2 regions of the Paenarthrobacter sp. NCHU4564 genome follow, and region 1 is predicted to be linked to the other one. Evidence: predicted binding sites of a transcription regulator. Region 1 holds the regulator's gene; the other holds the start of a gene.
What was found. Region 1 encodes HspR, which represses chaperone genes until heat shock. Its sites were predicted from a motif close to AAGTTGAGTCNNNNNGACTCAACTT; they were not measured.
Positions count from the first base shown of each region.

Region 2: a site for HspR is predicted at 2,327-2,351, ahead of clpB (ATP-dependent chaperone ClpB). Genes of this name have one in related genera too.

Region 1 is NZ_JBQLIS010000015.1:34,860-38,601, forward strand. Features, by position in the region: gene ACSVIE_RS15145 (nucleotide exchange factor GrpE) at 1-192, shown strand, start outside; gene ACSVIE_RS15150 (DnaJ C-terminal domain-containing protein) at 282-1,250, shown strand; gene ACSVIE_RS15155 (heat shock protein transcriptional repressor HspR) at 1,261-1,692, shown strand; gene ACSVIE_RS15160 (HAD family hydrolase) at 1,707-2,399, shown strand; gene ACSVIE_RS15165 (MurR/RpiR family transcriptional regulator) at 2,412-3,317, opposite strand; gene ACSVIE_RS15170 (phosphoglycerate dehydrogenase) at 3,333-3,742, opposite strand, start outside.
Region 2 is NZ_JBQLIS010000008.1:160,492-164,233, forward strand. Features, by position in the region: gene clpB (ATP-dependent chaperone ClpB) at 1-2,287, opposite strand, end outside; gene ACSVIE_RS10975 (MSMEG_1061 family FMN-dependent PPOX-type flavoprotein) at 2,460-3,077, shown strand; gene ACSVIE_RS10980 (sulfate/molybdate ABC transporter ATP-binding protein) at 3,490-3,742, opposite strand, start outside.

The DNA of each region.
Region 1 (3,742 bases):
CTGAAGACGTACGGACTCGAGCGCATCTCGGAAACGGGTGTCGAATTCGACCCCACCATTCACGAGGCACTCATCCAGCAGCCCGGCGAGGACATCGAGGTAGACACCGTCAGCCAGGTGCTGCGCTCCGGATACCGCTCAGGCGAGCGTGTCCTCCGTGCAGCCCAGGTGATTGTGGCTGTACCCGCGTAACAACTCATCGAGATGGCAGTTCGTGACAGTGTTTGAAGAGAACATTGGGACGAACTGCCATCTCGTTACCACAACGAAAGGAAACGCTCTTGGCCAGCCAGGACTGGGTTGAAAAGGATTTTTACGCGATCCTTGGTATCGCCAAGGACGCCTCCGACGCTGATATCAAAAAGGCTTACCGCAAGCTTGCCCGGCAGTACCACCCGGATACGAATGCCGGTGATGCTGCTGCGGAGAAGCGGTTCAAAGACATTTCCGAGGCCTACTCGGTGCTGTCGAGTCCTGAGGACCGGCAGCAGTACGACGCCATCCGCGCCATGGGTGGCGCCCGGTTCGCCCCTGGCGCGGGTGGACGCAGCGGTGCCGGCGCCAACGGAGGCTTCGAAGACCTGTTCGGTGGCTTGTTTGGCGGCGCGCGCCAGCCGGCCGGCGGCGGCGGTATCCCGCCCGAGTTCGCCGACCTGTTCGGCGGTGGCTTCGGAGGAGGGCCGGCCGGGTTCCAGCGTGCACCCCAGAAGGGCTCCGACCGGACCGCCACCACCTCCATCTCGTTCGCCGGTTCCATCAAGGGCACCACGGTCAGCCTGCGCGAGAGCAACGGCAATGTCATCGACGTCAAGATTCCGGCGGGCATCAAGGACGGCCAGAAGGTCCGCCAGCGCGGCAAGGGCAACGCCGGTCCCGCCGGAAACGGCGACCTCATCATCACGGTGAGCGTGAAGCCCCATGACTTCTTCCAGCGCGAAGGCGACAACATCCGCATCCATGTGCCGGTGACGTTTGCGGAGGCGGCGCTTGGCGCCACTATCGAGGCTCCAACGCTCGACGGCGACACCGTCAAGTTGCGTGTCCCGGCGGGCACACCCGCTGGCCGCACCCTGAGGGTCAAAGGCCGTGGCGTGAAGACATCGAAGGCGACCGGTGACCTTCTCGTGACGATCGACGTCGCCGTTCCCCAGAACCTGAGCAAGGAAGCGGAAGAGGCCGTCAAGGCGTTCGCTGCCGCCACCTCGGACGCGAACCCGCGTCAGGATCTGGCCGCGAAGGCCCGGCTGTAAGGAGGCGGTCATGGCAATCGACGTCAACCAGCCGATCTTTGTCATCTCCGTCGCCGCGGAGCTTGCCGACATGCATCCGCAGACGTTGCGCCAGTACGACCGCCTGGGCATCGTCTCGCCCAGCCGCGCCCCCGGCAAGTCCCGCCGCTATTCCCAGCATGACGTGGACAAACTGCGGGAGGTCCAGCGCCTCTCGCAGTCGGGGGTGTCCCTGGAGGGCATCAAACGCATTATGGAGCTCGAGAACCAAGTGGCGGCCCTGCAGTTCAAGGTTGCCGAACTGACTGAGGAGCTTTCACGGCGCAGGACCCCCTTGGATGCACGGATCTTCGCAGCTGGTGCTGCCGGTGACGTGGTCAGCCTTGCCCGCGGGCAGCGGCCGCGCCCCCGCTCGCAGGCCGTGGTGGTGTGGCGTCCGCGGTCGGGGGAGGGCCAACGATGAATCCCTATGCCGGGATGCCAACTCACCGTGACCAATTCTTTTCCACCTTCCTTGAGACATTCGGTTCCTGGCGTCCGGATGCCGTGATCTTCGATTGCGACGGCCTCCTGATGGACACCGAATCGCTGTGGACCCGCACACAGGAAATGGTGTGTGACCAACTCGGTATAGCCTTGGACAGGGAGCTGCGCCATCAATTGGTTGGTCTCCCTGCCAGCCGCATTGGGCCCCTCATGGCCCAGCGGGCGGGTGCCGAGCCGGCCTCTGTCATCAAGCAGCTGTTGGATGTCAATGAGCTCCTGGTGCTGGAATCGGGTCGCCCCATGCCCGGGGCCCGCGAAATCGTGGAGGCGATGGGGGCGAAGGTACCGCTGGCAGTCGCGAGCAACTCGGCCCGTCGCATCCTGGACGTGGCCATCTCCCGCAGTGGCTTCGAATCACAGTTCACGGCCACTGTTTCGGCTGAAGAGGTGGCGCAACCCAAGCCGGCCCCGGATGTCTACCTGGCCGCTGCGGAGGCGTTGGGTGCAGTCCCGGGGAAATGCGTCGCCTTCGAGGATTCCGAGGCCGGCGCCAAGGCCGCGGTGGCCGCAGGCATGAAAGTCATCGCCGTCCCACACATGGCAAGCCAGGAGCCGCTGGCCCATGCCTTTTGCGGATCCCTGGAATCGCGGGATCTGCTGGCTTGGGTAGCGGCTTGGAAGTAGGTGCCGAGGGAGCTACGAACTCCGGCGCGATTGCCGGATGCTGCTCTGGTAGGTGTCCTTAAGGTTCTTGACGGTCGCGTCATAGTGCCTTGTGGCGTAGGCGGCGTAGAGGATGTCGATGACCAGCAGCTGCCCCCATTTACTGGTGACCGACTCCCCGTAGAGTTCTCCGCCGCTCGGGGCCGTAGCCGTGAACAGTGCGATATCGGCGTGCTCCAACAGGGGAGAGCCTTCGGCGCCAGTGATGGCCAGGGTTGCCGCCCCACGTTGTTGGGCCAGATGGAGCGCTTCGATGATGGGCGTGCTTTGCCCCGAATCGCTGATACCAATCAAGAGATCACCCGGGGCAAGGATGGTCGCGAGCATGACCTGGATAGTGGTGTCCCGGTAGAGCATGCATTTCTTGCCTGCGCGGGTGAAGCGCATCACGGCCTCTTCGGCGGCGATGCTGGAGGACCCCATGCAGCAGAACACCAAGGTGTTGGCGGCGTCGATCATGTCTACGGCGCGCTGGATGGCTTCCACGTCCTGGCGCTGTCCCGTACGCCTCAGTGACTGGATGCTGCTGCGTTCAACCTTGCCGACGATGTCCTCGGGGGTGTCACCGCGGTTGACGCCCTCGTACACAACGTCCGACGCCGCAGGCTGCTCCTGGGTGGCAGCCTTGGATATGAAGGCCGCTTCGGCCAAACCCAGCAGCAGGGACTTGTAACCGTCCACGCCCAGCTCGCGCACGAAGCGCGAGACGGTCGATTCGCCAACGCCGGCGGCCAGCGCCAGTTCGGTGATGGTCATGGCCTGCGCGCGTTCGGGTGATTTCAGGACAGCTTCCGCCACAAGACGGAGCGACGGCGGAAGGTAAGGCAGCCGCGCCGAAATCCGGTGCAGCAGTCCGCCGTCGGTAAAGGTCTCCGTCATGTGGCAGTCTCCGGTCTAGTGCTGGTTGGCCAGGGCCTGAAGCAGGTTGTCCACGGCAGCCCAGGTGGCCCGGTCAACGCTTTCCCCAGTGTATCCACCGATGTGCGGGGTCGCGATGACATTCGGGTGCCCCACCAGGGGAGTGCGGCCGGGAGGCTCGGTTTCGAAAACATCGGTGGCGAGGAACGCCACGGCTCCCGATTCCAGGGCGGCCAGAACTGAATCATCATCCACCAGGGAAGCCCGGGCTGTGTTGATGATCCCTGCCCCGCGTTTGAGCAAGCCGATAGTGGCCTTCCCTATAACCGGCTCCGCCGACGGCGGCATGTGGAGGGAAACTACGTCGGAGGTTCGCAGGACGTCGTCCAGCGAACCCCAGGCGAAGTCCTCCGAAGGTCGGAAGGACTCCAACGGGTAGGCGTCGA
Region 2 (3,742 bases), on a different contig from region 1:
CATCCAGGCGGTTCAGGAATTCCGGCTTGAACGATGCCTGCACCACGGCCATGACGGCGTCCCGCTTGGCCTTGGCATCCAGGGACTGGTCCACCAGGAACTGGCTGCCGGAGTTGGAGGTCAGCACCAGGATGGTGTTGCGGAAATCCACAGTGCGGCCCTGGCCGTCGGTGAGCCTGCCGTCGTCGAGCACCTGCAGGAGGATGTCGAAGACCTCGGGGTGGGCCTTTTCCACTTCGTCGAGCAGCACCACGGAGTAGGGGCGGCGCCGCACGGCTTCAGTCAACTGGCCGCCTTCCTCGTACCCTACGTATCCCGGAGGGGCACCCACCAGGCGGGCCACCGAGTGCTTTTCGCCATACTCGGACATGTCGATCCGGATCATGGCGCGTTCGTCGTCAAAGAGGAAATCAGCCAAGGCTTTGGCCAGCTCGGTCTTGCCAACGCCGGTGGGGCCCAGGAACAGGAACGACCCCGTGGGGCGGTTGGGATCGCTGATGCCCGCACGTGCGCGCCGAACGGCATCGGAGACGGCCTGCACAGCCTTGGCCTGGCCAATCAGGCGCTTCCCAAGCTCCTCTTCCATATGCAGCAGCTTCTGCGACTCGCCCTGCAGCATGCGGCCGGCGGGGATTCCGGTCCACGCCGAAATCACCTCGGCGATATCGTCCGCGGTGACTTCCTCGGCCACCATGAGCTCGGGTTCTGAATCGCTGCGTGCGGATTCCTCCGCGGCTGCGGCGTTGAGCTCACGTTCCAGCGCAGGCAGCTCGCCGTACAGAATGCGCGACGCCGATTCGAGGTCACCTTCGCGCTGGTGCTTTTCAGCCGCTGAGCGAAGCTCGTCGATCTTGGCCTTGAGGTCGCCAACCCGGTTCAGGCCCGCCTTCTCGGCTTCCCAACGGGCATTCAACGCCGCGAGGGCTTCCTTCTTGTCCGCCATGTCTGCCATGAGCGCAGCCAGCCGTTCCACGGAAGCAGGATCACTCTCACCTTGGAGGGCCAGCTCTTCCATGGTCAGACGGTCCACCGCGCGGCGCAGCTGGTCGATCTCTTCCGGGGCGGAATCGATCTCCATGCGGAGTCGGGAAGCAGCCTCATCCACGAGGTCGATGGCCTTGTCCGGCAGCTGGCGGCCGGAGATGTAGCGGTTGGACAGTGTGGCTGCCGCAACCAGGGCGGAGTCGGCAATAGCCACCTTGTGGTGGGCCTCGTAGCGCTCCTTCAGGCCGCGGAGGATACCGATGGTGTCCTCCACGCTGGGTTCGCCAACAAAGACCTGCTGGAACCGGCGCTCCAGGGCCGGGTCCTTCTCGATGTTCTCGCGGTACTCGTCCAAGGTGGTGGCACCGATCAAGCGGAGCTCACCGCGGGCCAGCATGGGCTTGAGCATGTTCCCTGCGTCCATGGCGCTCTCACCCGTGGCACCGGCGCCCACTACGGTGTGGATCTCATCGATGAAGGTGACGATCTGCCCGTTGGAGTTCTTGATTTCCTCCAGGACGGCCTTGAGCCGCTCCTCGAATTCGCCGCGGTACTTTGCGCCGGCAACCATGGAAGCAAGGTCCAGGGCAATGAGCGTCTTGCCGCGCAGGCTCTCCGGGACGTCTCCGGCCACCATCCGCTGGGCCAAACCTTCGACGACGGCTGTCTTGCCAACGCCTGGCTCACCAATGAGGACGGGGTTGTTCTTGGTACGGCGGCTGAGGACCTGGACCACGCGGCGGATCTCGCTGTCACGGCCGATCACCGGATCCAGCTTGCCCGAGCGCGCCACAGCCGTCAGGTCAGTGCCGAACTTCTCCAGGGCCTGGAAGGTGTTCTCCGGATCCGGGGAATTGACCTTGCGGTCCCCGCGGACACCCGGCAGTGCGGCGAGCAGCGCCTCGTGGGAGGCTCCGGCGTCGCGCAGCAACTTGCCCACCGCATCACTTCCGGCCGAAAGCCCCAGCAGGAGGTGCTCTGTGGAGACAAAGGAGTCGCCGAGCTTGTCGGCCTCGTTTTGGGCGGCCTGGATGGCCTGCAGGGTCGGGCGGGACAGCTGCGCCTGCTGGACGGAACTGCCGGAGGAAGAAGGCAGTGCCTTGATGGCGGAACTTGCCTGCACACTCACAGCGTCCGGGTCCGCGCCGGTGGCACGGAGCAGCGCCACGGCAACGCCTTCCCGCTGGTCCATGAGCGCTTTGAGCAGGTGCGCCGGTTCCACCTGCGGATTCCCTGCGGTGGAGGCGTTCATGGCGGCCGCAGAAAGGGCCTCCTGGCTCTTGGTGGTGAATTTGGTGTCCAAAGCGAGCTCCCTTCCTGGAGTGAGTCCAAACTTATTTCAAAGTTGAGTCTACTACGCTCAACTTTGGATTTCGTCCACTGCGTTCCATGTTTGCCGAGGGCGAAACGCCTGTCCAGATGAAAGGGGCAGAAAGGCAAGGCCTGGGTCCTGCGCCGCGCCGTAGGCTGGGGCCATGAACCCGATTTCCACCACTCACGAACTCGAAGAGCTGATCGGCACCCCGTTGGAGAGGGTCCGCCGCAAAGTCCGCACCACCTTAAGCGGTTTCGACCGGCAGTGGCTGGCAGCCAGCCCGTTCTGCATCCTGTCAACGTCCGATGCTGCAGGCCACGTGGATGCATCCCCCAAGGGCGATCCTCCGGGATTCATCCACGTGGTGGACGACACCACCGTTGCCATCCCGGAACGTCCCGGGAACAAGCTAGCCTTCGGCTTCAGGAACATCCTGGAGAACCCGCACGTGGGCATCCTGTCCGTGGTTCCCGGCCGCACGGACACCCTCCGCATCAATGGCACCGCCCGCCTGGTCAGCGACGCTGACTTTTTCGATCAGATGGTGGTCAAGGGGCACCGGCCGCGTGCCGCCGTCGTGGTTTCGGTGGAGGAAGTGTTCACCCACTGCGGCAAGGCCTTCATGCGCAGCGGCCTGTGGCAGCCGGAAACGTGGGAAACCGAAGACCTTCCCAGCATCGCGGTGCTCGCCCAGGCGTACACCCAGCCGGAGACGCCGCTGGAAGATCTCGAGACCTACTACGGGCCGTCCTACGCGGAGCGGATGTACCGGGAGTAGCAGGAACCTGCCCTAGGCTTGCACCATCAGGCAACAGCCTGCTGTGCCGTTAACGAACGAAAGACCCGACTGGCATCGGGTCTTTGTTCTGAGCGGTTCGCTCATTGGTGCGGTAAGAGGGCCATAGAACCTCAAACGCCACACTTTGAGTCTATGGCCCTACGCACGTAGGCCGCAACGTTGTTGTGCCGACTATCAGTGCGAGCCGCGCCTGTTCCTTTGGGAGGAGGTGTCGGCATGGATTCAAAGCGGAAACGTGAAGAACCAAGGGGCGCCTGGAACCTTGCGGTCAACATCATCCGGCTAGCCGTTGATGTTATCCGCCTGTTCTGGCACAACATCCCCTAAACGGGAGCGGGGGCCGTCGGCGTTGTGCCGGCGGTCTCCGTCAGTTGAAGATCGGGACCAGGCCTCACGCCGGGTACACCGACACCAGCGCGGACTTCACCACGAACCGCACCTCCATGCCGGGGGCAAGGCCGAGGTCCGCCGAGGCCGCTGGTGTGATGTCGGCGGACAACGTGCCGTCCAAACCGGCGCCTGCCCGGACCCGGATCTGGTCGCCGTGCGGCTCAAGGTCCGTAATGATCACCGGGAAGGAATTGCGGGGGCTTCCGTGGACATCACCGAGGAAAACGGAAACGCTCGACGGCGGGAACGCCGCC